3 linked regions of the Halioglobus japonicus genome follow. The protein of the gene in region 1 interacts with the protein of each later gene in a pairwise test. Links are inferred from orthologs where the notes say so. Each region holds a gene or a part of one and is shown on either strand. Other genes may lie near its edges. The genes, in order: BST95_RS18085, ctaD and dnaE.

Region 1 (9,456 bases):
GGTGGCCCAGGGTGGTAGCGTCGGCGCACTGGAGTACCTATGGCAGAACTAACGCCCCCAGAGCAAGCGGTTGTGAAACGCTGGCCGTTGCTGCTGGCTACTTTCGTAGTCGCCGCCGTATTGCTCTATCTGTTGGAGCCTATTCTCAGCCCGTTTGTACTGGGAGCGTTGATCGCCTACCTCGGTGATCCACTGGTGGATGCCTGGGAGCGTCGTGGTCTCAGCCGCACCGGCGGTGTACTGGTGGTATTCCTACTCTTCACCTTGCTGTTTCTTGCCGCTGTGCTGTTCGCCGTGCCGAGGTTGCTGCATCAGTTGGATGCGTTGGTGTCACGGGTGCCGGATATCTACTATTGGGTGACCCAGGTGGCCATTCCGTGGCTGCAGGACCGTCTTGATCTACCCGGCTCCAGCTTGCCGCAAATGGATTGGTCGGAGCAGGTGGCCAACAACTGGCAGTCGGTGGGTAAATTCACTGCCAGTATGCTCAGACAGATCACCGGCTCGGGTGCCAACCTGTTATTGGGGCTCGCCAATCTTGCCCTGGTCCCTGTGGTTGCCTTCTACCTGATGCGTGACTGGGATCTGTTAGTGGCCAAGGCCTTAAATCTGCTGCCGGTGGCCTGGCAGGACCGGGTTGGATACATGGTCGGAGAGGCAGATGAAGTGGTTGGCGCTTTTCTCCGCGGACAGTTCCTGGTGATGTGTGCACTGGGTGTTATCTACAGTATCGGGCTGTGGCTGGTTGGTGTGGAGCTGGCGCTGTTGCTCGGGTTGATTGCTGGCCTCGCCAGTATCGTGCCTTATCTGGGCTTCCTGGTGGGCATTCTGGCTTCCTTTATCGCAGCTTATGCGCAGTTTGGTGAGTGGACAGCCCTGATCTGGGTGGCCATTGTGTTCGGCATTGGCCAGGCCCTGGAGTCGATGATTCTTACGCCCGTGCTGGTCGGTGACCGCATAGGCCTGCATCCCGTGGCAGTGATTTTCGCGCTGATGGCGGGCGGCCAATTGGCCGGCTTTGTCGGCGTTGTACTGGCGCTACCGGTAGCCGCTGTCATTATGGTTTTTGTGCGCCATGCGGTGGCGCATTATCGAGCAAGTGAGTTGTACCATGGCGAGTGAAGCTCAGCTGGCGCTGCCAGTCTTCCTGCGAGACGACGCCACATTTGAAAACTATCTGGCGGGGGACGGGGGCGCTGTATTGCTCGGTAGCCTGCGTCAGCAGGTTGCCGCCGAGGGCGAGCCGGTCATTTATCTTCACGGCGGCTCGGGCAGCGGCAAGTCACATCTGCTGCAGGCGGCCTGTCACCTGGCCGGCGGTGGAGCGCTGTATTTGCCCCTGGCCGAACTGGCTGGCTACGCCCCGCAGGATGTGTTGGCGGGCGCAGAGCATATGGCGTTGCTGTGCCTGGATGATCTGGATGCTGTGGTCGGCAACGACGCCTGGGAAATGGCGTTGTTCAATTTGTACAACACTGCCCGCGAAACAGGCTGCCGTCTGTTGCTCGCCGCGGCTGCTTCACCGCGAGCACTTGAAGTTGATCTGGCAGATCTTCGCTCCCGCCTTGCATGGGGAGTGGTGCATCACCTGCCCGCCAGCGACGACGAACGCAAGTGCCTGATACTCGAATTCCGCGCGGCGCTTCGCGGCCTGCAACTGCCCCCGGAGGTTGCCGCCTACCTTGTAAAGCGTGCTCCACGCAGCCTGGATGGGTTGCTCGATTGTCTGGATAAACTCGATCGAGCGTCGCTGGCCTATCAACGGGCGTTGTCCATACCGTTTGTGAAACAGACGCTGGGGTTTTAGCGAACGAATACCCGTGTCTTTGGCTGGCGCTGTCACAATCGAGTGCTACTCTTTGGAGTCATGTAACCAAACCTTAGAGAGCGGTATACCCATGAAAAAAACTTTTCTCCGTTCGGCCGTACTGGCGGCCACAAGCCTGGCTGTCGTTACGCCCGCCGCCCATGCCGAGATTCCCCTGACCCTTAATTTAGGTATGGGCCTGTGGAAAAACGATGGCTCGCGTGAACTGAATGACACCGAGACGCCCTGGGCGGGGCTGGAGTGGGCATTTAATGACAAGTGGGCGGCTGAGGTGTTGTATGCCGATGACGATACCCGCACCGAAGATGGCATGGGCCGCGCCGATATTGTCACCTGGCAGCTCGGAATGAAGTATTACGGTGGCAGCTATATCGGTGATGCGGGACGCATTCGCCCCTATCTGGCGTTTGGTGCTGGCGAGATCGACATTGATTATGGCGATGCCGATACGGTGGAGACCACCTTGAATGGTGGTCTTGGTGCTCGCTGGATGATTACTCAGCGTCTGGGTCTGTCTGGAGAGGCGCGGATGCTCTACAGCCTGGACGAACATTACAAGGACACGCTGCTAAGCGTTGGTCTCAACTACTATCTCGGTGATGTAGACGGCACTTCGGGCGCAGGTGCCAGCGACGCCGACGCATACACGTTCAGTGATGAAGACGGTGACGGCGTGGCCGATGATATGGACCAGTGCCCGGGTACACCTGCCGGCACACGGGTCGATTCCGTAGGCTGTCCGCTGCCGGTCACCCAGGTCGCTTCGATCAAGATGATGGTCAACTTTGGCTTCGATTCGTCCACGGTAGAGGAAAAGTACTTCAATGATGTGAGCGAACTCGCCGACTTCCTCAAGCGTTTTGAGGACGTCCATGTGGACATTGAAGGGCACACCGACAGCAGTGGCCCCGAGAGCTATAACCAGAGCCTGTCACAACGCCGCGCCCAGGCTGTGGCTGACCTGCTGGTTAATGAGCACGGCATAGCACCACGGCGTGTGGAAGCGAAGGGTTATGGCGAGAGTCAGCCTGTGGCGGACAACGCCACCCGTGAGGGTCGCGCTGAAAACCGACGTGTCATGGCGACGCTGGAAGTGGAGTACGCAGAGTAAGCTTGCCAGCACAGTACCCGCGCAAGCAGCCTGCTTGCGTGGGTATCTCGGCTGGCCCACCTACTGCGCAGGCGCCTTTAAGAGCGCAGCCCGAATGGCAGTGGCGTGGGCCTGTAGCTTGCGCTGATTGTCAGGCCCCATGCGAATGAGCTGTTTGGCCAGCGGGCTCAGATTTTCCAGCTCCGGGTCGACGTAGTGCCAGGTAGTTATATCTTTCTCCAATGCGGCCGGCTCGGAAGGCACAGGGGCTGCAATGACAGTGTCCAGTGCTCTGATCAGCGAATTATCCAGTTGTTCTTCCTTGTAACCCAGTGACGCATAGGCCTCCTCCAGCAGCGGTCTGAAGGTGTGGAAGGTTGCCGCCAGCATGTCTGCGTCCAGGCCTGTAATCGCCTGGGTGTAGGCATCGTAGCGATCGTAACTGGCGGGATCGATATAGGCGATATCGCCCTTCTCAATGACGGCAAATTGTGTCGCTGGTGGCGCCAGTTTAAAGACCTCATAGAAGACGCGGCCCTGGCTGGTGGCATCGATAAGCCCTGCCATGCGATTCAGTAGCTGGTCGTTCTCCAGGCCCGCCTCGAGCACACTGCCGGCGACCATCGGGGCGCTGGTGTCGCGCACGACAGGATCGCTGTCTTCCAGCGCAAGCGGGGTGGTGGGGGCGGTGTGTTCGGCTCAGGTAAAGCCTCAACCGGATCTGGCTCGGGGATATCCGGTGCGGGTGTGACAACCGGTTCCGGTTCGGGCAGCGGTTCCGGGGGAGCTGCCGGCGTAATCTCTGTGACTGTCGGCTCGGGCGCGGGGGGCTCTTCCGAACCCAGCATAAACCAGGCGCCAATCAGCGCTATCAGGATAATGCCGATAACAATGGAGAGTAGGGGTGGTCCACTGCTGGATGATTCGAATTCGTCGTAGGGACGATCCTCCTGGTCCGCTTGCATGGGTTGCTCCGTGCCTTCGTTGTCGATATTCATTCGACTCCCCCGGTTGAATTCCGTTCACTTACATCAGCTTAAACTCATCTGCATCCGCGGCAAAGGGAAAACGCTTGCGGTACTCAGCCAGTTCCTCGCCTGAGAATGTGGCGGTGCGAACGTCTTCGGCACCCGCCATATCGATAGCGAGTGTGCCGTCTGCTTTCACGGCGAGACTGTCTCCACTGTAGCTCAGATTATTGGCGTCGTTGCCAATACGATTGACCCCGACCACACAGGCCTGGTTTTCAATGGCGCGGCCAACCAGCAGTGATCGCCAGTGCAGGGCGCGAGTGTCCGGCCAATTGGCGACAAACAGTGCCATGTCGTAGTCCCCCTGATTGCGGGCGAACACCGGGAAGCGCAGGTCGTAACACACCTGGAGGAGAATGCGCCATCCGCGCCAGGCGACCACAACGCGTTCCTTGCCCTCGCCATAGCGTTTGTGCTCTCCCGCCATGCGGAATAGGTGGCGCTTGTCGTAGTGATGGCAGTTATCTGGTGTGACGAACAGCATGCGGTTGTAGACCGTTGTCTGTTCCGCCTCGGTAACCGGCGCAATCGCGACGCTGCCGGTAATGGCGCAATCGTATTGTTGGGCCAGCGCCTGCATCCATTGTTCGGTGGCGCCGCCGGGTGCCTCGGCATTGGCCAGGGCATTCATTGAAAAACCGGTGGTGAACATTTCTGGCAGTACGATCAGGTCTGACTGGGCGGCATGTTCGGCGATCGACTTGGCGATTTGCCGGCGATTGTCTTCGGGTGACTCCCAGGCCAGTGGCCGCTGAACCAGAGTGACGTTTAAATCTTGCATAGAATCTCCGCTGCCTGCAGCAGTACCTCGTCGGACTTGGCAAAGCAGAATCGCAGATAGTGTTGCGCCTGCGGCTGCTCGGAAAAAATGGATATGGGGATGGAGGCGACACCTACGTCGCGCGTCCACTGTTCGCACAACTCATAATCCGGCGTATCAGTAATGGCGCTGTAGTCCAGCAGCTGGAAATAGGTGCCTCCGCTGGGGGTGATCTTGAAGCGCGAATCTGCCAGGGCATTGTAGAACAGATCGCGTTTCGCCTGGTAGAAGCTGGCGAGGGTCTGCGGGTAGCCTGGTTCCGCCGCGAGGAAGTCTGCGATGGCCTGTTGGACGGGGGTTACCGCCACGAACGCCACGAATTGATGCACTTTGCGCATCTCTGCGGTGAGTGCAGGCGGCGCCACGCAATAGCCGGTCTTCCAGCCCGTGACGCTGAATGTCTTGCCAAAGGAATAGTGGGCGAAGCTGCGTTGGCGCAGGCCTTCCCATTGCAAAACGGAGCAGTGCTGCCTGCCATCGTAAATCAGGTGCTCGTAGACTTCGTCGCTACTGACCAGCAGGTCATGCTCCTCCGCCAGCGCCTGCAACTCGTCCATGTCTGCAGGGGTAAATGTGCTGCCCGTTGGATTGTGCGGTGTGTTGACCATGATCATGCGGGTGCGCGGGGTAACGGCGTCGCGAATTTTCTGCCAGTCTGGCGAGAAACCATCGTTGCCCAGCGGCACGTGGATAGCCACGCCTCCGGCCAGTTCGATAGAAGGTTCGTAGCTGTCGTAGCAGGGGTCGAGCACAATTACTTCATCGCCGGGTTTCACGCAGGCCATCACGGCGCAGTAAATGCCCTCGGTGGCTCCTGGTACCACGGTAATTTCAGTGTCGGGGTTTACGGAAACGCCCCGGGTAAGTTGCAACTGATGTGCCAGTTGTTCGCGCAGCGCGGGCAGGCCGGCCATGGGTGCGTACTGGTTGTGGCCCTCCATGGTGGCCCTGGCGAGCGCCTCGCGCAGCCCCAGCGGAGCCTCGAAGTCCGGGAAGCCCTGGGAGAGATTGATGGCATTGTGCTCTGCGGCCATGGCCGACATGCGGGTAAAAATGGTGGTGCCGACCTTGGGCAGCTTCGTTTGCAGGGTGACCATTTACAGTTGGGTATCCAGTGGTAGTTCGGTGGTGTTCTTGATTTCGGTAACCGCCATATGCGAGTGCAGCTCGCGTATGGAGGGGCTGGCGGTGAGTGTGTTACGCACGAATTCCTCGTAATGGCGAATGTCGCGAGTGACGATCTTCAGCATATAGTCCCATATCCCGGTCATGGTGTAACACTCGGTGACTTCCGGGTGGCCCACAATGGCCTGTTCGAACTCGATCAGGTTCTGGCGCCCGGTAGAGGTGAGGTTAATGGTGGCGAATACTACCACGTCCATTCCCAGGGCGGCCCGGTCGAGCAGGGCCACGCGTCGCTTGATCAGGCCGTCTTCCTCAAGGCGATTGATGCGGCGCCAGCAGGGTGATTGAGACAGGTTGATGCGCTCGGCGATGGCGGCGGTGCTTGTCGTGGCGTCCCGCTGGAGTATTTTCAGGATTTCTACGTCCTGTTTGGCCAGTGATTCGGTCATATTATTCTCTTATGTATTTTCAAATAGATAATTTATGCATATTTTGTCTTAAAACGTGCGTAAATCAAATAATAATTCCCGCTGGAATCGCTCAGAATATCGGCACTAATAAGCATGGCCGGCATGGTGATAGCAATGGGATCCGCTCAGTTCCGTAAAGTCTCTCTGGACGACAAATATGCACTGGATGCAACGCGTGCTTATATGACAGGCATTGAGGCGTTAGTGCGCCTGCCGATGCTGCAGCACCAGCGGGATGTGGCGCGCGGGTTGAACACAGCGGCATTCATCTCGGGCTACCGGGGTTCCCCGCTGGGTAACGTCGACCAGGCGATGTGGAAGGCACGGCCGTTCCTTGCCGAGCACAATATTCACTTCCAGGCAGGTATTAACGAAGACCTCGCCGCTACCGCCGTGTGGGGTAGCCAGCAGACCAACCTTTTTCAGGGCGCCAAGTACGATGGCGTGTTTGGCATGTGGTATGGCAAAGGCCCTGGCGTCGACCGGTCCATGGACGTGATCAAGCACGCCAATGCCTTTGGCACCTCGCGCTATGGCGGTGTACTGGCCGTTGCCGGTGATGACCACGCCTGTAAGTCCTCAACCTTGCCTCACCAGTCTGAGCACATGTTTATGGGCGCTTCTGTGCCTGTACTGGCACCTGCCAATGTGCAGGAAGTGCTCGATCTTGGCGTTATGGGTTGGGAACTGTCGCGCTACTCGGGTTGCTGGGTGGCACTCAAGGCCATTACCGAAAACATGGATTCGGCGATTTCCGCCGATGTCGATCCCGGGCGTATTCAGATTGTCGTGCCGGAGGACTTTGACCTGCCGGAAGACGGTGTCCACGGCCGCTGGCCGGACAAGCCCCTCGACCAGGAACTGCGGCTCAACAAATACAAGATTTACGCGGCGCGCGCGTTTGCCCGTGCCAACAGTATCGACCGGATTGTGGTCGATAGCCCCAACGCCAGGTTGGGCATTATCACCAGCGGTAAGGCCTACCTGGATGTTATGCAGGCGCTTGAGGATATGGGCATTACCGAGGCCGTGGCTGCGGAAATCGGCCTGCGTGTTTACAAAGTGGGCATGCCCTGGCCGCTCGAGCCGCAGGGTACCCATGAGTTCGCCGAAGGCCTTGAAGAAATACTTGTGGTCGAGGAAAAGCGCTCGATCATCGAAGACCAGTTAACGGGCCAACTCTACAATTACCCTGTGGGCTCCCGCCCCCGCGTGATTGGCGAATTCGACGAAGACGGCCGCGATCTGCTGCCAAACCTGGGTGAGCTTACCCCGGCGACAGTAGCCCTGGCGATTGCCGGCCGTGTGCGCAAATTCTACAACTCCGAGAGCATGGAACAGCGCATCCGCTGGATCGAGGAAAAAGAAGCCTCGCTGGCCACACCGCGCGACACCATTGAGCGCGTACCGCACTTCTGTAGCGGCTGTCCGCACAACACCTCAACCAAAGTGCCTGAAGGCAGCCACGCTCTGGGTGGCATTGGTTGTCACTATATGGCCACCTGGATGCCTGACCGCGAAACGCACACGTTCACGCAAATGGGCGGCGAGGGTGCGACATGGATTGGCCAGGCGCCGTTTACCGATACTGAACACGTGTTCCAGAACCTCGGCGACGGCACTTACTTCCATTCGGGCATTCTCGCTATTCGCGCTGCGGTATCCGCCGGTGTGAACATTACCTACAAAATTCTGTACAACGATGCAGTGGCTATGACCGGTGGGCAGCCCATTGATGGCCCCCTGAGTGTGGGTGACCTGATACTGCAATTGCGCGGCGAAGGCGTGCGCCGCATTACGCTGGTGAGCGACGCACCAGAACAGTGGCGCGGCCAGTTCCGCGATGTGCCGGGCTTCAGTCTGCATCACCGCGATGAAATGGACGCGCTGCAGAAAGAGCTGCGCGAATTCAAAGGCACCTCGGTGATTGTCTACCAGCAGACCTGCGCGGCGGAGAAGCGCCGCCGTCGCAAGAAGGGCATCATGGATGACCCCAACGTGCGGCTCTTTATCAATGACGAGGTGTGCGAGGGCTGCGGTGACTGCAGCATTAAATCCAACTGTCTGTCTGTTATGCCCAAGGAAACAGCACTGGGCCGCAAACGAGAGATTGACCAGAGCGCCTGTAATAAAGACTACAGCTGTGCCAACGGTTTCTGCCCGAGTTTTGTTACCGTGGTGGGCGGCAAGCTGAAGAAGTCGGCGGGTGACCTGAGCGGCACTGACGTTCTCTTTGATCCCCTGCCCGAGCCCCAGCTGCCTGCACTGGAGCGCCCCTGGAATACGGTCGTGACAGGTGTGGGCGGCACTGGTGTGCTGACAATTACCGCGCTGATGGCCATGGCCGCACACATCGAGGGCAAGGGTTGTGCCACCATGAACCAGACTGGTCTCGCCCAGAAATTTGGCGCCGTCGTCAGCCATGTGCGGGTGAGCAACCACCAGGATGAGATCAAGGCGGTGCGCATTCCCGCGGGTGAGGCCGACCTGCTGGTAGGCTGCGATATGGTCGTGACCTCTACTTACGAGGCCATGGGCAAGGTTGCTCATGGGCGTACACGAGCTGTGGTCAACGACAAGGAAGTGGCCACTTCTGCCTTTGTGTTAAACCCGGATGCGCCGTTCCCGACCGCCTCGATGAAGGACAAGATCGAAACGGAAGTCGGCGACAACGCCTGCCACTTCATCAACGCGACCGAAATTGCGACTCAGCTACTGGGCGATTCCATTGCCAGCAATCTGTTCCTGTTGGGCTTTGCCTGGCAACAGGGCCTGGTGCCCGTGTCCGCCGCTGCCCTGGAGCAGGCCATTGAACTCAATGGCGTGGCTGTTGAATTTAATAAACAGGCGTTCCTGTGGGGCGCCGCTGTGCCCATCAGCCCCAGAAAGTACTGCAGCTGGTGCGTAGCGAGGCGCCTGAGAAGTTTCCCGAAACACTCGATGAAGTACTCGAGGATCGCGCCGCTCGACTGGTCAGCTACCAGGGACAGGCACTGGCCGACGAGTATCGCGCTGAAATACAGGCACTGCGTAAGCGTGACCCCCACTCCGAGAATAGCCATTCACTGACACTGGCGGCAGCCAGGCAGTTG
Region 2 (9,401 bases), 3.3 Mb from region 1 along the record:
TCACCGGCGATCCATACGGCCTTTGCTGGCCAGTGTGATCACCGCCTTCAGTACCGCGCCGTGCGAGTAGAAGAGGACGATTTCGAGCGCGCAACCCGGGCCTTCTTCAGCGAAGGTGGCCGGGCCTGAACGTCACCGTGCCCTTCAAGCAGGAAGCCTTTGCGCTCGCTGACCGGCTCAGCGACCGTGCGCGCCGTGCCGGTGCCGTCAACACCCTGTCGGTCGCTGAGGATGGCGCGATCGAGGGCGACAATACCGATGGTGTCGGTATTGTGCGCGACATGGTCGCCAATCTCGGGTGGATGGTTCAGGGCATGCGTGTCCTCATTATCGGTGCCGGCGGTGCGGTGCGTGGTGTGTTGGCGCCGCTGATGCGAGAGCGCCCCAAGTCATTGCTGGTGGTCAATCGAACGGCTGCCAGGGCGACCCAGCTTGCAGAGGAATTCAGTGATCTGGGCGCGATTGAAGGGGGTGGATACGATCTGATTGATGAGCGTCAGTTTGATCTGGTCATTAACGCCAGCAGTGCCGGCCTGTCCGGCGAGGCGCCCGATCTCCCCGCTGGCCTGCTCACAGAACACAGCTGCTGTTACGACATGGTGTACGGCAATGAACCTACCCCGTTTATGCGCTGGGCGGCGCACCACGCGGCCTGGGCAGTGGCGGATGGTTTGGGAATGTTGGTTGAGCAGGCGGCTGAGTCGTTTTACATCTGGCGCCGCGTGCGGCCTGAGACCCAGTCGGTGATTTCCGAATTGCGTCTGGCGATGGAGGCTGCCTAGCCTCGCTCCAACTCGTCAATGTGCTCGTCTTTAAGCTTGACGTAGTTATTGGCGCTGTAACTGAAATAGGTCATTTCTTTCTCGCTCAGGGCGCGCATTTCCCGGGCCGGGCTGCCTGCATACAGATAGCCTGACCTGAGGGTCTTGCCGGGAGTCACCAGCGCGCCAGCGGCGATCACTACGTCGTCCTCAACGATTGCACCATCCATGACGGTGGCACCCATGCCGACCAGCACCCGGTTGCCAATTGTGCAGCCGTGCAGTGTTGCATTGTGCCCAATGGTGACTTCTTCACCGATTAATAGCGGCCAGCCGTCCGGGTTATAGGGGCCGGCGTGGGTAATGTGTAGCACGCAGCCATCCTGAACACTTGTGCGGGCACCAATGCGAATGCGATGCATGTCGCCGCGTATCGCCACCTGGGGCCAGACTGATACATCGTCGCCCAGTACCACGTCGCCGAGGACGACCGCCGATGGGTCGATCAGTACGCGCTCGCCCACCGTAGGTGTCATGTCCTTGAAAGTACGCAGGCTTGTCGCGGTGTAATGTTGCATGGAGGGTCTCGCTGGGTCGGTGGGCTGCTACAATAGCCAGCCCCGGCCTCATTGGCCAGCATCAGAGAGCACGCATTATGTCATCCGATCATACCCGTCGACGTTTTATTGCCGGAGCGGTCTGCCCCCGCTGTGGAGCGATGGACAAAATCGTGGTCGACATGGACAGTAACCAGCGTGAATGTGTGGCCTGCGATTTCAGCGAGGCCCGCCCCGAGGCACCGCCCTCCCCGTCGGAACTGCCCACGCGCGTCAGCCGGGCTGCGGCGCGACGCGTGGAGACTCCCGCGCAGGTGGTAACCCTGGTAGATCCCGCCAAAACAGACGATTAACCGGCCAGGCGCAGGCGTATTTGCTGGGGTGAACCGGTCAGCGTCTCGCTGCTGGCTATCGGCGGTGTTGGTGCGTCCGTGCCGGGTAGCGCCTTGACCTTTTCCCAGACATGCTCCCGCTCCAGCAGTTGCGCGGCGGCGTATTGCACCAGCTGCTCCAGGCGCGTGGCGAACTCGTCTCCGAGCAGGTGGTGGACGATGAGGTTGGCTTCGGTCATGTCCAGGGGCAGCAGCGGCCGCTGTACGTGGCGGAAATGGTGATCATTCACCTCTTCCAGCAGTCGGTGCGCCAGGAAGGCTTCGTCGAGCAGCGCCTCCAGCCCGCCAGCCTGCGGTAGTTCCTCTGGCGGGCTCAGGAAGTAGTCCTCGGCAATGTGCAGAAAGGGCGCCGCGTAATCGAAAAAGCCAAATTGCTTACTCACCGCGGTCACCAGGCTCAGGCAGCCTGGCACACTCTCCACGTAATCGATAACAAAGGCGAGCAACGCCTCGGCCGGTTCTTCGGTCGGGAGCTCTAGTTTGGCGTGCAAGTCCGGAAGGCGCCGTTCCAGTGTGTGGCGCAAGTCATGAGTGCGCGATTCATGGTCCAGCGCACGGTTGATGCTCTCCCGGATATCGGTTGTGCTCATGTCGCCGTCCGATAAGGATCATCTGCCTGCGGTAACAGCAAAGGCTAGTACAAGCTGGGGGATTTGCTAATGTACGGCGGCCTGCCAGGCCTGTCGCTGTGACACCTGGCGATAGCAGGCATACAGCGTAATGCCCCGCGCCAGGTTGAAGGCGGCGAAGGACAGCCACAGGCCGTGGTTGCCCCAGCCGGTGGTCAGGTACCACAGCGGCAGGTAGACACCCAGGGTCGAGATCAGCATGGTGGTCATCATGTGGCGGGTCTGGGCGCTGCCAATAAATACCCCGTCCAACAGATAGCTGGGCGCCGCCAGCAGCGGCAGGACCACCAGCCAGGGGTAATATTGGCCTATGAGTTCTTTTACGGAATCAAGGCTGGTCAGCGCATTCAGCAGGGGAGCCTCAAACAGCACCAGGGCGACACTGACAGTGCCCGCCGACACCGCGGTCCAGAGCGTGCAGCGCGCCACAACCCGGTAGAAACCGGGCAGGTCGCCCGCCCCCAGGCGATTGCCGGTGAGCCCCTCGGCAGCATAGGCGAAGCCGTCCATCCCGTAGGCGCCAATCAGCAGCAGTTGGATCATCAGGGTGTTGGCGGCCAGGGTATCGGTGCCAAAGTTTTCGCCGGCGGCAGTGAAGAACGCGAAACTGAACAGCAGGCAAATGGTTCGGACGAACAGGTAGCGGTTACTGCTCAAAATTAGGCTGTAAGCGCTCACAATCTTCATATCTCTCATAACAGCTTGAGTATTCAGCTGGTGCCGATGTCGCCACACCGTATACAGGGCAAGGGTACAACCCAGGTATTCGGCGATTACGGTCGCCATTGCGGCCCCATCGCTGTTGAGCCCAAGCCCCATAACGAACAGGAAATCCAGGGCGATATTGGTAAGGTTGGTGGCGACCACAATAAGTAGCGGCCAGCGGGTATCCTGACGGCCAATGCACCAGCCCACCACGGTATAGGTCAGAAGTACCGCTGGTGCGCTGAGGATACGAATGTTCATGTAGCTATCGGTCAGAGGCGCCAGCTCAGGCGCGGGCGCCATCATGCCCATGCCCAGTGCAAGTAACGGGGCATGGAACAGCAGTACCCCTGCTGCTATCACCAGTGCGATGGCGCTGGAACGAAAAAGTACCAAAAAGGAATCATGATGGTTGCCGGCGCCCTCTGCCAGAGCCACGGGGCCGGTGGTGCCCATGCGCAGAAACGAGAAGCCCCAGTACAGGAAGGACAGGATCGCCGCGCCAACCGCAACGGCCCCCAGATATTGGCTGTTGTCCAGGTGACCTAGAATCGCTGAATCCACCAATCCCAACAGCGGAATGGAAATATTCGAAAGAATGGCCGGCCAGGCGATATCCCAGATTTTGCGATCCAGCGTCCGGTGTGACGTCATATCTGGTTAAACCTGCCTCAAGTTTTGGCCGCTATGCCTTTGATTTGTGGAAGTTTGCCGCTCTGGGCGGCCAGGAAAGCCTTGGGATTTGGCGACCAATATGGTTATACTCTGAGCGTTTCTGTCCTGCGTCTAATTGTCGCACCATGGGCAGAACGAAGTCAGCTGGTAATTCCGTACCCTGTCTTTGCATCGGGCAACCTCCCCAAGGTTTGCCTGGAGGCGACGTCGTTTGTGCTTAAAACGGCCCGCGAGGTGGTAGGCAATGCGAGGGGCTATTAACAAAAGCCAGTTGATGGGAAGTACTTATAAATAGATAAACTACAATGGAGACACGGGAAATGTGTTGTATCGCGAAGCGGCTGTTCAGGCTCGCGCTTGGTCCTGTGCTTGTGTTGTTTAGCTCCGCTGTCCTTGCGGCTCACGGCGACATGAATGAAGTCAACATGTCACCGGGTGTCACTGATGTGGGCGCGCAGATCTACAACCTGCATATGATCATCCTCGGTATCTGTACAATCATCGGTATCGGGGTGTTCGGGGTAATGTTTTATTCCATCTACGCCCACCGCAAATCCAGGGGCCACGAACCGGCCACCTTCCACGAGAGCACCAAGGTAGAGATCGCGTGGACCGTGATTCCGTTCTTTATCCTCATTGGTATGGCGTTCCCGGCAACGTCAACGCTGCTCGAAATCTATGACAACGATGAAGCTGAAATGGACGTCATCGTCACGGGCTACCAGTGGAAGTGGAAATACGAATACCTGAATGAAGAGGGCGAGAACGTCAGCTTCTTCTCCAACCTTCGCACCAGCCAGGGCGAGATCTACAACAGCGAAGACAAAGGCCAGCACTACCTCCTGGAAGTGGATGAGCCGCTGGTGTTGCCCACCGATACCAAGGTGCGTTTCCTGGTAACTGCCAACGACGTGATCCACTCCTGGTGGGTTCCTGAGCTTGCAGTGAAGCGCGATGCGATCCCCGGCTTTATCAACGAAGCATGGACCAAGACCTCTGTTGAAGGTGTTTACCGCGGCCAGTGTGCTGAGCTGTGTGGTAAAGACCACGGCTTTATGCCGATTGTGGTCAATGTGGTGAGCAAAGAAGAATACGCCGAGTGGCTCGGTGGCAAGCAGACCGAAGCGGCCCAGATCAAAGAGCTGATGGCCAAGACCTTTACGCTCGATGAGCTGATGGAGCAAGGCAAAGCGGTTTATGATCGCAACTGTCTGGCGTGCCACGGTGCTGCCGGTGAAGGCGGCGTGGGTACGGCGATTGCCGGCAGCCCCATTGCCACCGGTGAACTGGGTGGCCACCTCGATGTGGGCATTAACGGCGTGCCCGGCACCGCGATGCAGGCCTTTGGCCCGCAGCTGAACGATGTCGATATGGCCGCTGTTATCACTTACCAGCGCAACGCATTCGGCAACAATATGGGCGACATGGTTCAGCCCATTGATGTCTTTAACCACAAGAAAGGCTAAGCGGAGGATTTAGCGATGGGAGATCATCATCACGGCCCCGCCAAGGGCATTTCTCGGTGGCTCTTTACCACCAACCATAAAGACATTGGAACCATGTACCTGTGGTTCTCGTTCGCCATGTTCCTGCTTGGCGGCTTTTTTGCCATGGTTATTCGTGCCGAGCTGTTCCAGCCCGGCATGCAGCTGGTAGATCCGGCATTTTTTAACCAGATGACCACCATGCACGGTCTGGTCATGGTATTCGGGGCGATTATGCCCTCCTTCGTTGGCCTGGCTAACTGGATGATCCCGATGATGATCGGGGCGCCGGACATGGCTCTGCCACGGATGAATAACTGGAGTTTCTGGATCCTGCCACCCGCATTCCTGCTGCTGGCATCGACTCTGTTCATGGAAGGCGGCGCGCCCGCTTTCGGTTGGACGTTCTACGCTCCGCTGTCGACCACTTACGCGCCGCCGTCAGTGACTATCTTCATTTTCTCAGTCCACGTACTGGGTCTGTCGTCCATTATGGGCTCGATCAACATCATCGCCACGGTGATGAACATGCGCGCGCCCGGTATGACCTACATGAAGATGCCGCTATTCGTCTGGACCTGGTTGATCACCGCCTTCCTGCTGGTGGCGGTAATGCCGGTACTGGCCGGTGCGGTCACCATGATGTTGATGGATATCCACTTTGGCACCAGCTTCTTCTCGGCTGCCGGCGGCGGTGACCCGGTACTGTTCCAGCACGTGTTCTGGTTCTTCGGTCACCCTGAGGTATACATCATTATCCTGCCGGCATTCGGTGTGGTTTCGCAGATTATCCCTGCGTTCTCCCGCAAGCCGCTGTTCGGTTATGACTCCATGGTGTACGCCACAGCGTCGATTGCGTTCCTGTCCTTCATCGTATGGGCGCACCACATGTATACCGTGGGTATGCCAATCGCAGGCGAGCTGTTCTTCATGTACGCCACCATGCTGATTGCGGTACCGACGGGTGTGAAGGTCTTTAACTGGATCTCCACCATGTGGCGCGGTGCACTGACCTTTGAAACCCCGATGCTGTTCTCCATCGGCTTCCTGGTACTGTTCACCATTGGTGGCTTTACCGGACTGATGTTGTCTATTGCACCGGCGGACTTCCAGTACCACGATTCCTACTTCGTGGTCGCCCACTTCCATTATGTAATGGTTGCGGGTGCGGTATTCTCCATGACCGCTGCGGTGTACTACTGGCTGCCCAAGTGGTGCGGCAAGATGTACAACGAAACCATGGGTAAGACCCACTTCTGGATTTCCTTCATCGGCTTTAACCTGACCTTCTTCCCGCAGCACTTTGTGGGTCTGGCAGGTATGCCGCGTCGTATTCCGGACTACGCTCTGCAGTTTGCTGACTTCAACATGATGTCTTCCATTGGTGCCTTTATTTACGGTGCCTCGCAGATCCTGTTCCTGTACAACGTGATCGCTACTATTGTCTCCGGCAAGCCCACCTCTGAAGAGAAGGTATGGGACGGTGCGGAAGGCCTGGAGTGGACTGTGCCCACACCTGCGCCCTACCACACGTTCGAGACACCTCCCAAGATCGAAGCGTCTGCGCACTGATTGGTGGGAGTTAAGTGATCAAGGTAAGCGCCAATCCTGCCATCGATACCGTCATCAAGCTGGTGGCGGTAGCGGTGGCCATGTTTGCGTTTGTCTTTGTGGTGATGGTGCCGCTCTACGACGCGCTGTGTGATGCCCTAGGCATTAACGGCAAGACGTCCGCCCAGGCGTACACTTCGGTGGTTGCCGAGGTTGACGAGAGCCGCACCGTGACAATCCAGTTCATGGCGACCAATAACGAGGGCATGCCCTGGGAATTTGGTCCTGACGTGAACGCGATGAAGGTGCATCCTGGTGCTGTGAACGACACGGTGTTTCACGCCCGCAACCCGCTCTCTGAAGCCATGGTTGCCCAAGCGGTTCCCAGTGTCTCGCCGGCCCGTGCGGCCGAGTACTTTCACAAAACAGAGTGTTTCTGCTTTAACCAGCAGCCTCTGAACGGTGATACCGCGACTGAAATGCCACTGCAGTTCATTGTCGATCAGGATTTGCCGCGGGATATCCGCACTATCACCCTGTCGTACACAATATTTGATGTAACTGATATGGCGGGCGGCGTAGCCGCCCGTTGAGGCGCAGGTTGGGGAACCTGCGAGCTAACGGAGATATATAACGATGAGTAATCCGACCTCGACAGAGTACGAAAAGTACTACGTCCCAGAGCAGAGCAAGATGGCGGTACTCGCCACCATTGGCCTCATGCTCTCGATTTTTGGCGCCGCCAGCGTCATGAACGACAAGACCTTTGGTGACGGTATCACCAGTGGGTCCTGGTCTACACTGATCTTTGGCCTGTTCTGGTTTATGGCGGTACTGTTTGTGTGGTTCCGCACGGCAATTCGCGAAAACATCGCCGGCATGAACAGCGCCCAGCTCAAGAAATCCTATGTGATGGGGATGTTCTGGTTCATCTTTTCTGAGGTGATGTTCTTCTTCGCCTTCTTTGGTGCACTGTTTTACGTGCGCACCCTGGCGGGCCCCTGGCTGGCTGGTGAAGGTGAAGGCGGCCGTATGAACGGCCTGCTGTGGGAAGGCTTCCAGTATGCCTGGCCGATGATGGAAACACCTCAGGAAGCTGTGGGCGGTGCCGCGGTTCAGCCTTTGGCCAACAACGGCTCTTTCACCTCCGCTGAGACGTCCATGGCCTTTAGCGAAGTATCGGCCTGGTACAAGTGGCTACCACTGTGGAACACCATTATCTTGCTGACTTCCAGCTTCACTGTGCACATGGCGCACATGGGCATTCTTGCAGGCAACAAGCGCAAGTTTAACGCCTGGCTAGGTATTACCGTTGGCCTGGCGATTATCTTCCTGTTCGTGCAGTACTACGAATACTATGAAGCCTACGCGCACTTTGGCCTGACCCTGAATTCGGGTATCTACGGATCCACGTTCTTCATGTTGACCGGTTTCCACGGCTTCCACGTGCTCATGGGTGCGACCATGCTGGCAATCCAGCTGATTCGAAGCCTGCGTGGCCACTTTACCGCGGATGACCACTTCGGTTTCGAGGCGTCCAGCTGGTACTGGCACTTTGTTGATGTGGTCTGGGTGTTCCTGTTCCTGTTTGTTTACATTCTGTAAACGACGGCGAGCAGGTTTAGCCCAGGCAACGAGACCCCCGCCCTGATGCGGGGGTCATCGTATCCGGGGCCTGATTATTGCGATGCGGGTTCTTCGGTCAAAGGCTGAGGTCCGGCATCCCAGGGATTGCGATTACCGAGTTGGCCGGTGGCAATACCGTAGATGATGACCAATAACAGCGCGACGCCCAGAGTGAGGCGCACGCCGAGCGAATGAAAGGTGCGCTTTTTGTTTTTGTCCCCCTGATCAACCATCAGGTAGTAGAATCCACTTCCCAGGCTGGCGACCAGGGCCAGCATCAGAATGATTATTAACGCTTTTAACAATGGGGTACCTCCTAGCGTGAGCCTGCAGTATAAACCACTCCGGGAAACGGGCGCTGGCTAATGTCGGGCCCGCTGGAATTTGATTTTGAGTGGCGTATTACGCTGTTCACCCTGTTGCTGTTGCCGCTGCTGATCTCGCTGGGTTTCTGGCAAATGGACCGGGCCCAGGAAAAAGCGGCGCTGGCCCAGGCGTTTACAGCCAAACAGGCCAGCCCCCCTGCCCCACTGACCGCAATCGATGGGCAGTCAGCCCAGGCGCTGGCCTATTTGCCGGTCAGTCTTGAAGGCAAATACCGCAACGAGTATTTCCTGCTGGATAACCGCATGCAGGCAGGCAAGTACGGCAATGAGGTACTGGCGTTGTTTGAGTTGGAAAACGGTGAGCTGGCGCTGGTTAATCGCGGCTGGGTGGCGGCCGACCCGAGCCGCCAGCGATTGCCGGAAGTTCCGCCAGCCCCAGCGGCTGTGCGCCTTACCGGCCATGTTTATGTGGCGCCGGGAACGCCGTACCTGCTGGCGGATGAGGCGCTGGCAGAGGGCTGGCCCAAGCGGATACAGGCGGTGGAGATGAACAAGATTAGCGCGGCACTGGACGGGAATGTGTTCCCCTACCCGGTGCGCATCGACGCCGGCCAGCCCGGTGCGCTGAGCGTGGACTGGCAGGTGATTAATGTCAGTCCGGAGAAACACACAGGATACGCCGTACAGTGGTTCAC
Region 3 (10,513 bases), 2.0 Mb from region 1 along the record:
CCTCTGCCATTGGTGAGGATGGCGAGCATGCCTCCTTCGCCGGGCAATACGAATCCATTCTAAATGTTCAGGGCCTGGAACAACTGCAAAGTGCGATCGAGCAATGTGTCGCATCGCTGCACAGCGATCGCGCCGACGCCTACCAACATGACCAGCACATCGCCCCGGCGACCATGTGCGTGGTTGTCCAGAAGATGGTCGACGCCGCCGTCGCCGGTGTGCTCTTTACGGTGGACCCCGTAAGCAACCGCTACGATCGGCTGGTGATTGACGCTGTAGCCGGCCTGGGCGAGGCGCTGGTCAGCGGCGAAGCGACACCTGACCACTACGAGTTCGATGAATCCGGCACCCTGTGCTATTCGGAAGTCGTCAACGACAGTCCCCTGTTGGCTGACGATCAACAGCAGTTACTGATCAGCCAGGCTCGCGCCGCAGCGCAACAGGCCGGGCAGCCACTGGACATGGAATGGGCCATCGACGGCGCAGGCCAACTCTACTGGGTACAGGCCCGGCCTATTACCACCCTGGCGAGCGATCTGCGTGAGCAGGACACGGTTGTTCCGCCTCAGGACATAGTCACTCGCTGCAATATTGGCGAAATGATGCCCGGGGCCTGCTGCCCCTTAACGCTATCGGTAACAGGTCGCGGCATCGAACAGGGAATGCAACATATGCACGTATCCTATGCCGGACGCCCCGCTATCACCGATGACTGGACCCAGGTCGCCATCAGCCACGGCCAGATGTTCATCAATATGACTGGCGGTGCCGTCGCCTCCGCGAGCGTCATGGGCATTGATGTGGAATCCCAGGGCCAGAGCTTGTGTGGTCGCGTAGTTCCGGGTCTGCAAGGGCCACCGCCCAGGCCCCTACCCATCAGGCTGCTGGGGTTCGCCAGGCTGTTGAAATACATTCTGGGCGCAGACAAGGCTATCAACACCTTCCGCACCGAGCTGGACAGCTTCAGTATCAATACGTCAGGCGATAGTGCCGCCGTTCTACAAGCCATAAACACGGCGCTTCCTGTGCTACACCGGGCCTACTGGGTGCATCTGCAATCCTCCGCCACCTCGGGCTTTTCAGGCGCCGTCTTGCACGTCATGCTCGCCCGCGGCCCCGGCGACGAGGCAGACCATGAATCCGAGGCTGCGCGCCTGCTCGCAGGCGCAAAAGACGTAGAGAGTGCCGTGCTCGTGGAACAGCTGGACGACATTGCCCGCGGGATCGCCGGCCTTGAGCGAGATACGGCAGAGGCGTTTTGCGAACTATCCCCAGCGGAAGCGCTGGCGTGGTTGGGCGACAAAACCACATCGGACATTGCCAACGCATTCGACGCCTTTCTGGAACGACATGGTCATCGCGGCTATCGCGAGCTCTGTGTGCGTCAGCCCAGCTGGTCACAACACCCTGAGAGCCTTGTGTCTACGCTTCAAGCCAGTGTCAAAGCCCGACTGGCCGGCGCCACAGATGACGTTTCTCCCACCGCTATCAATCTCGATGAGCTTTCCCGAGGGCTGCGCTGGATTCTGCCTAAAGCTCACAACGCCATCCGCCGACGCGAGGCAACGAAGTCAATGCTGGTGAAAGCCACTCACACTTTGTCAGAGGCGTATCACGTACTCGGGCAACGGCTGGTCGCCAAAGGCGTACTAAAAGACAGCGACCAGGTATTCTTTTTCAGCCATGCAGAGCTCCAGTCACTGACTAATGACGCGCACAGCGAAGAGAGCGACTGGGCCAATATCGCCGATCGACGGCGTATGGCGCTGGCGTTTCAGAACCAGATCGAATTTGAAGAAATCTGCTATGGCCCACCGCAGCCTATCGACAAACGCACCCGGGCCCACGACGAGGACGGTCAGATCCGCGGCCGCGCTGTCTCCAGAGGTGTGGCTGAAGGACCGGCGCGCGTGGCACATAGTGTCGAAGAGGCCAGCGCCCTGGAGCCGGGTGAAATTCTGGTAGCACCTATTACGGACGTTGGCTGGACACCCTACTTCAACCTGATAGCCGGACTTGTAACTGACATCGGCAGCTCTGTATCTCACGGCGCTGTCATCGCGCGCGAATATGGCCTTCCAGCCATCGTAAATACCCGCGAAGGCACTCGCCGCATTACCACAGGTGACCTGATTCGCCTGGACGCTGATAACGGTACTGTAGAGGTTCTTCAATGCAGCGCCGGATCAGCGGGGACACCGAGCACAACCGACAACACCACGGATAGCGAAGCCAGGAGTAACCCGAGATGAGCGCACCGTTCGATATCAGCCAATTCGGCATCGTCGCTGAAGATGAATACCCCCACCCGTTCAGCCCCGATCACATGGACTGGAATGAGTCCTACTTCTTTGACTGGTATAACGACGATGCCACTTTCGCCGGGCACTGCCGGGTAGGCTGGCACCCGACACAGGAACGGCTGCTGTTCTGGCTGTTTGTCTACCACAACAATGAATGGCTGGTGATTGAAGAATACCGTTTGCCCTTCTCAGCATTGACTCTGAATAACGACGACAAGGCCTTTAGCTACAGTGGCTGGGGTCTGGAATGCAGCTATACCCCCGGACAACCTCTTGTCGACGGCAAGCTAAGCGTCAGGGGATTCGCCAGGGTGATCAGTGGCGTGCGGCTGGGCACAGTGCTTCCGGTCGCGGTGGACCTGCAACTGGAGGCGGTAGCACCACCGCACTCCCGGGGTGCTGGCGAAGTGGAGAGTCACAGTGCCGAGGGCTATGCGACCAACCGCTATGAGCAACCCATGAAAGCTCAGTGCACCACCAGTATTGCCGGTATTGAGAGTGTCTTCGATGTTCGCGGCGAGCGCGATCACTCCTGGGGGCCTCGCCCCTGGGACATGGAGTGGGCGTTCCTGGTCATCAATAACGAGCAGTTCAGCCTGCAGGCCACGGTGGTCAATATTCCCGAGTGGCCGGCCATCAAAATGGGCTACTTCAAGCCGGCGGACGCTGCTATGGTCAACCTCACGGACGTCGATTTTCAGGTGGAATACAACGCAGCATCGCCGGAGCAAGCCGTAAGCGGCACCATCGTCCTCACCGGTGAAGACGGCTCGGTAATTCGTGCCGATATGGCGGCTGTCTCAGGCACCGAAATCGACATTACCCATACCTTCGCCATTCCGAAGCGCACAGAGTATCGGCGCTCGCTGGTGCGGTGTACATTCGATGACACGTATCAGGGCATAGCCAGCCCCGGCTGGTTCGAATGTAATCGCAACATTGACAGCGGCAGTGCCGGCAACCACTAGGACATCAGCATCATGACAAGCATCGACGCGCCCTTTTACGCCACGGTGGAGAACGCCGCTGAAGAAGCCAGGCGGCTGGCGGCAGAGGGGTTTGACGGGGTCTATACCCTGGAGGGCAACACCGACCCGTTCTTCCCGCTACTGCTTGCTTCCGAGCACGCACCGCAACTGGATATCGCCACCGGTATTGCCGTCGCCTTCCCCCGCAACCCCTCGCACCTGGCGTACCAGGCCTGGGACTTGCACAAATTCAGCAAGGGCAAATTTTTGCTTGGGCTGGGCTCCCAGATCAAAACCCATATTGAAAACCGCTTCGGCTGCGAGTTCTCGCGCCCGGCGGCGCGCATGCGCGAGCATATTCTCGCGACCAAGGCGTTTTTCGATTGCTGGCAGGACGGCGAGCGCCTGAATTTCGAAGGTGAATTCACCCGCCACACCTTGATGACGCCCATGTTCAATGCAGGGGAAAACCCCTACGGCAAGCCTCCCGTGCTGCTTGGCGCGCTGGGGCCAAAAATGACCGAAGTGGCCGGCGAGGTGGCCGACGGCATCATCATGCACCCCTTTAACAACCAGGCCTTTATCGAGCAACACGCCCTGCCCGCAGTACACAAGGGGTTGGAGAAGGCCGGCAAGTCGAATACGGATTTCATCATTTCTCTCGGCGCCATGATTGCCACCGGTGCTACCGAAGAGACCATGCGAGCCGCCAAGGACAGCATTAAAGGCCTGTTGGGTTTTTACGCCTCTACCCCCGCCTACAAACCCCCGATGGAAGCCATCGGCTACGGCGAGCTACAGCCAGAGGCCAATCGCCTGACTAAGGAAGGGAAGTGGGACCAATTGGCAGATCTGATCGACGACACCTTCTTCGAAGCCTTCTGTATCTACGATGAGCCAGAAAATGTTGCCGTACGAGTGAGAGAAAAATACGGCGACATGCCCAACCGCATCAGCCTGTATACGCCCTATGCCACACCCGAAGGTTTCTGGGCACCGATTATCGAGCAAATAAAAGCCCACGCGTAGGTGGGCTTTAGCGACACCATTGGCGCGGTCTCTATCCGCGCCTGAGCAGGGTTACTTGATATCCTGCAGGTACTTGTCCGTCAGCTTATCGATGCTCCAGGAATCGGGCACCTGACTCGGCGGATACTGTTCAAACGTCTGCAGGTACTGCGTGGTGACAGCGCTGGCCATATACATCCAGGCGGCCTTATCAATCATCCAGTCCCAGTAGGTGTTGGAGTTGTGATCGGCTCGTTCAAAGGGGTCGCGGCGCAGGTTGAAGATCTTCGGTACGCGCAATGTCACAGAAGGCTCGGCCCACAGCGCCATGGTCTGGGCGCGGTTCTCTGCATACACAATCTTCCAGTCGCCAACGCGCACACATACTGGTAAGCCGCCGTCATTGTGGTAAATGAACTCCTTGCGTGGGCCTTCCTCGCTTTCACCGGTCAGGTAAGGAACGAAGTTATAACCATCAAGATGAAGCTTGGATTTCTTCTTTCCGACGCGCTTGCCTTTCAATAAATCCGCTTTGAGATCGGCATCGCCGGCTGCGGCCACGAGGGTGGGCATCCAATCCAGGTGTGACATCACCGCATTAGAGACCTGGCCGGCTTCAACCTTAGCGGGCCAGCGCATGACAGCGGGCACGCGATAAGCGCCTTCCCAGTTGGAATTTTTCTCACTGCGGAACGGCGTAATACCGGCATCAGGCCAGGTGTTGTAGTGCACGCCATTATCGGTGGAGTAGAACACAATGGTGTTTTTGGCGATCTTGAGTTCATCCAACTGGTCGAGCATTGCACCCACTAATTCATCGTGAGCCACCATGACGTCGTTGTAAAAATCCTGGCCAGACTTACCCAGGTGTTTCTCAGCAGGGTGAGTACGGAAGTGCATGCCGGTGGTATTCACCCAGACAAAAAACGGCTTGTCCGCCTTCACAGACTGATCGACAAACTTCTTCGCCGCGGCGACGATTTCTTCGTCGACGTTCTCCATGCGCTTGCGCGTCAGTGGCCCGGTATCTTCAATACGACCGTCCGCATAAGAGCGGATAACACCACGGGGGCCAAACTTTTGTTTGAACCACGGTGCAGTCGGGTAGTCCACATCTTCAGGTTCTTCCTCGGCATTGAGGTGATAGAGATTTCCGAAGAACTCATCGAACCCGTGATTGGTGGGCAAATGTTCGTCTTTGTCACCCAGGTGATTTTTGCCAAATTGCCCGGTAGCGTAACCGTGATCTTTGAGCACCTCGGCAATTGTCAGGTCGCGATCCATGAGGCCTAGTTCAGCGCCCGGCATACCGACTTTCGACAAGCCGGTACGCAATGGCGACTGACCGGTAATGAAACTGGAGCGGCCGGCGGTACAACTTTGGTCGCCGTAGTAGTCAGTAAAGCGCACGCCCTCATCGGCGATACGATCAATATTCGGCGTGCGATAACCCATAATGCCGTCGCTGTAGGCGCTGATATTGGTAATGCCGATATCATCACCCCAGAACACCAGGATATTGGGCTTGTCGTCTGCCAGGGCAGGCACGACGGCAAACGCGCAAAATAATAACGTGTGTTTGATGAGTTTTATCATTATCGTTCCTCGTCGCTGGAATTATTCAGCGGGTTTGTTATTCGCAAACGCCGCCATTTGTTCCGGGGTAGCCTTGGTTTGGTAACGCGCTTTCCACTCGCCATACGGCATGCCATAGACACGCTCACGGGCGGCGTCATAGTCGACACTCTCGCCCTGCTCTTGTGCCGCGGCCACATACCACTTGGACAGGCAGTTGCGGCAGAAACCAGCCAGGTTCATCAATTCAATGTTCTGCACATCCTTGCGGCTGTCGAGGTGTTCAAGAAGGCGGCGAAACACCGCCGCTTCAATTTTGTCGGTGTCTGACATGTTGATTTCTCTACTCTTGTTCGAGTTGCTGGTAGGGGGTATTCAGTATAGTTCGCAGGGCAGCACCCTGCCCGGGGAAGCGCCATTCGACGTCATCGACGTCTGTTACAGGGAGCCATATCGCGCGACGGGCCTCGAGTACAGCGGGCTTGATCTGACCCGATTCAGCGTGAATCTGGCAATGGTAAAGATGAAATCCGGTATCAAACACGTGCAACAGTCGACCGGGGACCAGGTCCAGGCCGATCTCTTCGTAAGTTTCCCGATGGGCAGTACATTGCGCCGATTCACCCTGCAACGATTTGCCACCAGGGGGCGACACTTTTCGGGCCAAATTCTCAATCAACAAAATCTTACCGTGGACCACCGCGAGGCACCCCCCGGAAGGAGCAAAATCGGCCTTGCCCTGGTGAGGGCAGGGACGGGAAGAGTCCGCGCAAGCGGCCAACAGAAGCGTCAGCACTAGCGCCGCAGTAAGCCTCACCGGTATTCCAGCGCCACTCTGTCCTGACCTAACTGGTCGCGCAGCGATTGCAGCAGTTCATCGGTCGGCGACACACGCCAGTTCTCCCCGCAGGTGAAGCGAGCCTGGTTATGGCCCTGCAGGTACATCATAGACACCGGACAGCTGCCGCCGCGCCCTGACTCCAGGGTGCGCTGTAACTGGGCAACAAATGTGTCATTGAGTTGCTCGCCGCGCAACTGCAGGCTCAGGGCTGAGGCATAGCTCTGGCGGGCCTGGGTCAGATCGCGCACGCCGCTAACGCGCATGGCCAGGCCACCTGAATAGTCATCGTGGGCCACCTTGCCCTCGACAATCACGATCTTGTCTTTACCGAGCAACTCACGCGCCTCATTAAACGCCTCGGCGTACACCGTGACTTCGAGGCGCGCGCTGCGATCATCGAGCGTAAGAATGGCCATGGTATCGCCGCGCTTGGTCTTCATGGTGCGCATGGCCACAATCAGTCCGGCCAGCACCTGATTCCCCTGCTTGTCGGCACGTAAATCGGCGATGCGCGTCGGCGCGAATTTACGGATCTCACGCTCATACTCGTCGATGGGATGCCCGGTAATATACAGCCCCAACGTGTCCTTTTCGCCGCCCAGGCGCTCCTTATCAGGCCAGGGGCGCATATTGCGAAACGGTGCGTACACATCCTCGTGGCCGCTTCCCTGGCTGGGCACCACCTCGCCAAACAAATCATCGATGCCGGCATCCCGGTTGCTGGCACTCTGCTCTGCAGCCTTGAGTGCATCCTCCATGCTGGCCATCAGCACCCAGCGGGTCTCGCCCATGGAGTCCAGAGCACCGGAACGAATCAGAGCTTCAATCGCCTTGCGATTAACCTTGCGCGGATCGGTGCGCGCACAGAAATCAAACAGGTCCTTAAATGGACCGCCCTCTTCACGGGCCTTGAGAATATTCTCGATCGGGCCCTCACCGAGGCCTTTAATCGCACCGAGACCATAGATGATATCGTCCTGCTCGTTCACGGTGAACATGTACTGCCCTTCGTTCACATCGGGCAGTTTGAGCGACAGCTTCATGCGCCGGCACTCTTCGACAAAGATCACAATCTTGTCGGTATTGTCGAGTTCCGAACTCATCACCGCCGCCATAAATGGTGCGGGGTAATGCGTCTTCAGCCAGCAGGTCTGATAGGAGACCAGTGCATATGCTGCCGAGTGCGACTTGTTAAAACCGTAGCCGGCAAACTTTTCCACCAGGTCGAAAATCTTCATGGCCAGGGTGCCGTCAACACCCTTGCCCTGGGCACCCTCTTCGAAGATGGCGCGCTGCTTGGCCATCTCCTCGGGCTTTTTCTTACCCATGGCACGACGCAGCATATCCGCACCACCCAGGGTATAGCCGGCCAGCTCCTGGGCTATCTGCATCACCTGCTCCTGGTACAGGATGATGCCGTAGGTGGGCTGCAGAATCGGCTGCAGCCACTCGTGCTGGTATTGCGCGTCGGGGTAAGAGATTTCCTCGCGCCCGTGCTTGCGGTTGATAAAGTTATCTACCATGCCCGACTGCAGTGGGCCTGGGCGGAACAGGGCCACCAGTGCCACAATGTCCTCGAAACAGTCTGGCTGCAGGCGTTTGATCAGATCTTTCATACCGCGCGATTCCAGCTGGAACACGGCGGTAGTCTCGGCGGACATGAGCAGGCGGAAACTGGGCGCGTCGTCCAGCGGAATCTGCATAATATCCAGAGGCTCTTCACCGGCGCGCGCCCTAGCCGGGTTAATCATTTTCACGGCCCAATCGATGATTGTGAGGGTACGCAGGCCGAGGAAGTCGAACTTGACCAGCCCGGCGTCTTCCACGTCGCCCTTGTCGTATTGGGTGACGAGGCCGGAACCCGTTTCGTCGCAATAAAGCGGCGAGAAATCCGTCAGTTTGGAAGGCGCGATCACCACACCACCGGCGTGTTTGCCCACACCCCGGGTCACCCCCTCGAGTTGCTCGGCCATGTCCCAGATTTCTTGGGCCTGGTCATCCTCGGCAAGAAACTCACGCAGTGGCTCTTCCTGCTCGAGCGCTTTTTCCAGGGTCATGCCCACTTCAAAGGGAATCATCTTCGAGAGTTTGTCGGCCAGGCCGTAGGACTTACCCTGAACCCGGGCCACGTCGCGCACCACCGCCTTGGCGGCCATGGTGCCGAACGTAATAATCTGCGAAACGGCCTCGCGGCCGTAGTTATCCGCCACGTACTCGATAACCTTGTCGCGCTTCTCCATACAGAAGTCGACGTCAAAGTCAGGCATGGATACCCGCTCGGGGTTAAGGAAGCGCTCGAACAGCAGGTCGTATTCGATGGGATCGAGGTCGGTAATCTCCATCGCATAGGCCACCAGCGAACCGGCACCGGAACCCCGCCCTGGCCCGACGGGAATATCGTGCTCCTTGGCCCAGCGGATAAAGTCCATCACGATCAGGAAGTAGCCGGGGAAACCCATTTGCACAATGGTGTCGAGCTCAAAATCCAGGCGCTCGCGATAGCGTTGTTGCACCTCGGGAAAATCGCTGGCACTGGTATCAAACAAAACTTCCAGGCGCGCATCCAACCCATCGTGGGACAACTGCCGGAAAAACTCATCCATGGTCATGCCATCGGGGATGGGATAATCGGGCAGATACGGTTTGCCTAACTCCAACACGACGTTACAACGGCGGGCAATAGCTACCGAGTTGGCCAGTGCTTCGGGAATATCTGCAAACAGCTCCTGCATTTCCTGGGGCGAGCGCAGGTACTGCTGATCGGTATAAGCGCGCACCCGGCGCGGGTCGTCCAGCGCCCTGCCCTCACCAATACACACCCGCGCCTCATGCGCCTCAAACTCTGAGGCCTCCAGGAAGCGCACATCGTTTGTCGCCACCACGGGACACTCCAGTTCTCCAGCCAGTGCCACGGCCCGGTGCAGATGAGTCTCGTCACCTTCACGCCCGGTGCGATGCAACTCGAGGTAGTAGCGCCCAGGGTAAAGATTCATCCAGTACTCAGCCCGCTCCCGGGCAAGCTCGGGCTTATCGCTGAGCAGTGCATGGCCCACATCACCGGCAGCACCGGCCGACAGGGCAATCACGCCTTCAGCGCACTCCTCAAGCCAGGCTTTGCGCACATAGGGCTCACCGAGATACTGGCCATCGGTATAGGCCTGGGATATCAGCAGCGTAAGGTTCTTGTAACCGGCCTCATTCATGGCCAGTAGGCACATGGGGTAGGACTTCTCGGGATCGTCGGCTTCCATCACCCTGAGGTCGGTGCCAAAAATGGGCTGCACACCGGCGCCAAAGGCAGCTTTGTAGGCCTTTACCAGGCCGTAGAAATTGGTGAAGTCAGTGACTGCTACGGCGGGCATGCCCAGCTCGGCTACCCTGCCCATCAGGGGCTTGAGCCGCACCAGGCCATCGACAATTGAATACTCGGAGTGGAGGCGTAAATGCACAAACGAAGTCATTCATGCAGTGTACATTTGTTGGGTTTTTTCGGCAGCAGTTTTCTCTCGCTCGAAGTGTTTGCGGAGTTTTTGCTAACCGGATCGGAGTCACCTGTAAGCCTTCAGAAACCGCTGCAAGGCCATCCATGGCGCGCTTCGGCGCACGGCATCCATGCCTCCCGACGATTTCTGAAGGCTTACAGCTGCCTCCGCTCATCGATCCGTACCACAAGGCAGGTAAAATGAGGCGCCACTATCATGAGGCCTTTCACGCCAAGAGCAGTGCGGATGGTCGGTGGGGCTTACCTCACCATCAGACCGCGCCAATGCGCAGCGAGAGGCGGCGAAGGGCTTTCCTCGGTAAGTGTTTGAGGCGTG

What was found.
Region 2: the proteins of BST95_RS18085 (region 1) and ctaD interact in binary tests that used the Escherichia coli proteins (3 or more experiments, as listed by UniProt). The link is inferred for Halioglobus japonicus from one-to-one orthologs.
Region 3: the proteins of BST95_RS18085 (region 1) and dnaE interact in binary tests that used the Escherichia coli proteins (3 or more experiments, as listed by UniProt). The link is inferred for Halioglobus japonicus from one-to-one orthologs.

What each region holds. Positions count from the first base shown.
Region 1 is NZ_CP019450.1:3,837,879-3,847,334, reverse strand. Bases 3,793-6,781 are described here. They hold BST95_RS18085 (methionine aminotransferase), read right to left. Parts: upstream 5,867-6,781; coding sequence 4,718-5,866; downstream 3,793-4,717. Other genes in these bases: BST95_RS18075 (indolepyruvate ferredoxin oxidoreductase family protein), read left to right, coding at 6,479-6,781; BST95_RS18080 (Lrp/AsnC family transcriptional regulator), read right to left, coding at 5,867-6,343; BST95_RS18090 (amidohydrolase), read right to left, coding at 3,945-4,730; BST95_RS19850 (hypothetical protein), read right to left, coding at 3,793-3,916. In the rest of the region: BST95_RS18115 (DUF2066 domain-containing protein), read left to right, coding at 1-52; BST95_RS18110 (AI-2E family transporter), read left to right, coding at 40-1,122; DnaA regulatory inactivator Hda, read left to right, coding at 1,112-1,807; BST95_RS18100 (OmpA family protein), read left to right, coding at 1,899-2,939; BST95_RS18095 (DUF3014 domain-containing protein), read right to left, coding at 3,000-3,563; more of BST95_RS19850, read right to left, coding at 3,491-3,792; more of BST95_RS18075, read left to right, coding at 6,782-9,433; BST95_RS20750 (DUF6537 domain-containing protein), read left to right, coding at 9,334-9,456. UniProt on the Escherichia coli protein: Shows aminotransferase activity with methionine and histidine as substrates, and to a lesser extent also with phenylalanine.
Region 2 is NZ_CP019450.1:561,908-571,308, reverse strand. Bases 4,554-7,487 are described here. They hold ctaD (cytochrome c oxidase subunit I), read left to right. Parts: upstream 4,554-5,200; coding sequence 5,201-6,775; downstream 6,776-7,487. Other genes in these bases: BST95_RS02705 (cytochrome c oxidase subunit 3), read left to right, coding at 7,391-7,487; BST95_RS02710 (cytochrome c oxidase assembly protein), read left to right, coding at 6,790-7,347; coxB (cytochrome c oxidase subunit II), read left to right, coding at 4,554-5,185. Outside these bases: aroE (shikimate dehydrogenase), read left to right, coding at 138-782; BST95_RS02740 (gamma carbonic anhydrase family protein), read right to left, coding at 779-1,339; BST95_RS02735 (YheV family putative zinc ribbon protein), read left to right, coding at 1,417-1,671; BST95_RS02730 (hypothetical protein), read right to left, coding at 1,668-2,300; BST95_RS02725 (MATE family efflux transporter), read right to left, coding at 2,367-3,698; more of coxB, read left to right, coding at 4,040-4,553; more of BST95_RS02705, read left to right, coding at 7,488-8,359; BST95_RS02700 (DUF2909 domain-containing protein), read right to left, coding at 8,434-8,685; BST95_RS02695 (SURF1 family protein), read left to right, coding at 8,746-9,401. UniProt on the Escherichia coli protein: Cytochrome bo(3) ubiquinol oxidase is the terminal enzyme in the aerobic respiratory chain of E.coli that predominates when cells are grown at high aeration.
Region 3 is NZ_CP019450.1:1,856,086-1,866,598, reverse strand. What follows is about bases 6,468-10,513. They hold dnaE (DNA polymerase III subunit alpha), read right to left. Parts: upstream 10,157-10,513; coding sequence 6,668-10,156; downstream 6,468-6,667. Other genes in these bases: BST95_RS19940 (NUDIX hydrolase), read right to left, coding at 6,468-6,554. Outside these bases: BST95_RS08790 (PEP/pyruvate-binding domain-containing protein), read left to right, coding at 1-2,252; BST95_RS08785 (hypothetical protein), read left to right, coding at 2,249-3,271; BST95_RS08780 (TIGR03617 family F420-dependent LLM class oxidoreductase), read left to right, coding at 3,284-4,300; BST95_RS08775 (arylsulfatase), read right to left, coding at 4,352-5,875; BST95_RS08770 (DUF1244 domain-containing protein), read right to left, coding at 5,897-6,187; more of BST95_RS19940, read right to left, coding at 6,198-6,467. UniProt on the Escherichia coli protein: DNA polymerase III is a complex, multichain enzyme responsible for most of the replicative synthesis in bacteria. This DNA polymerase also exhibits 3' to 5' exonuclease activity. The alpha chain is the DNA polymerase catalytic subunit.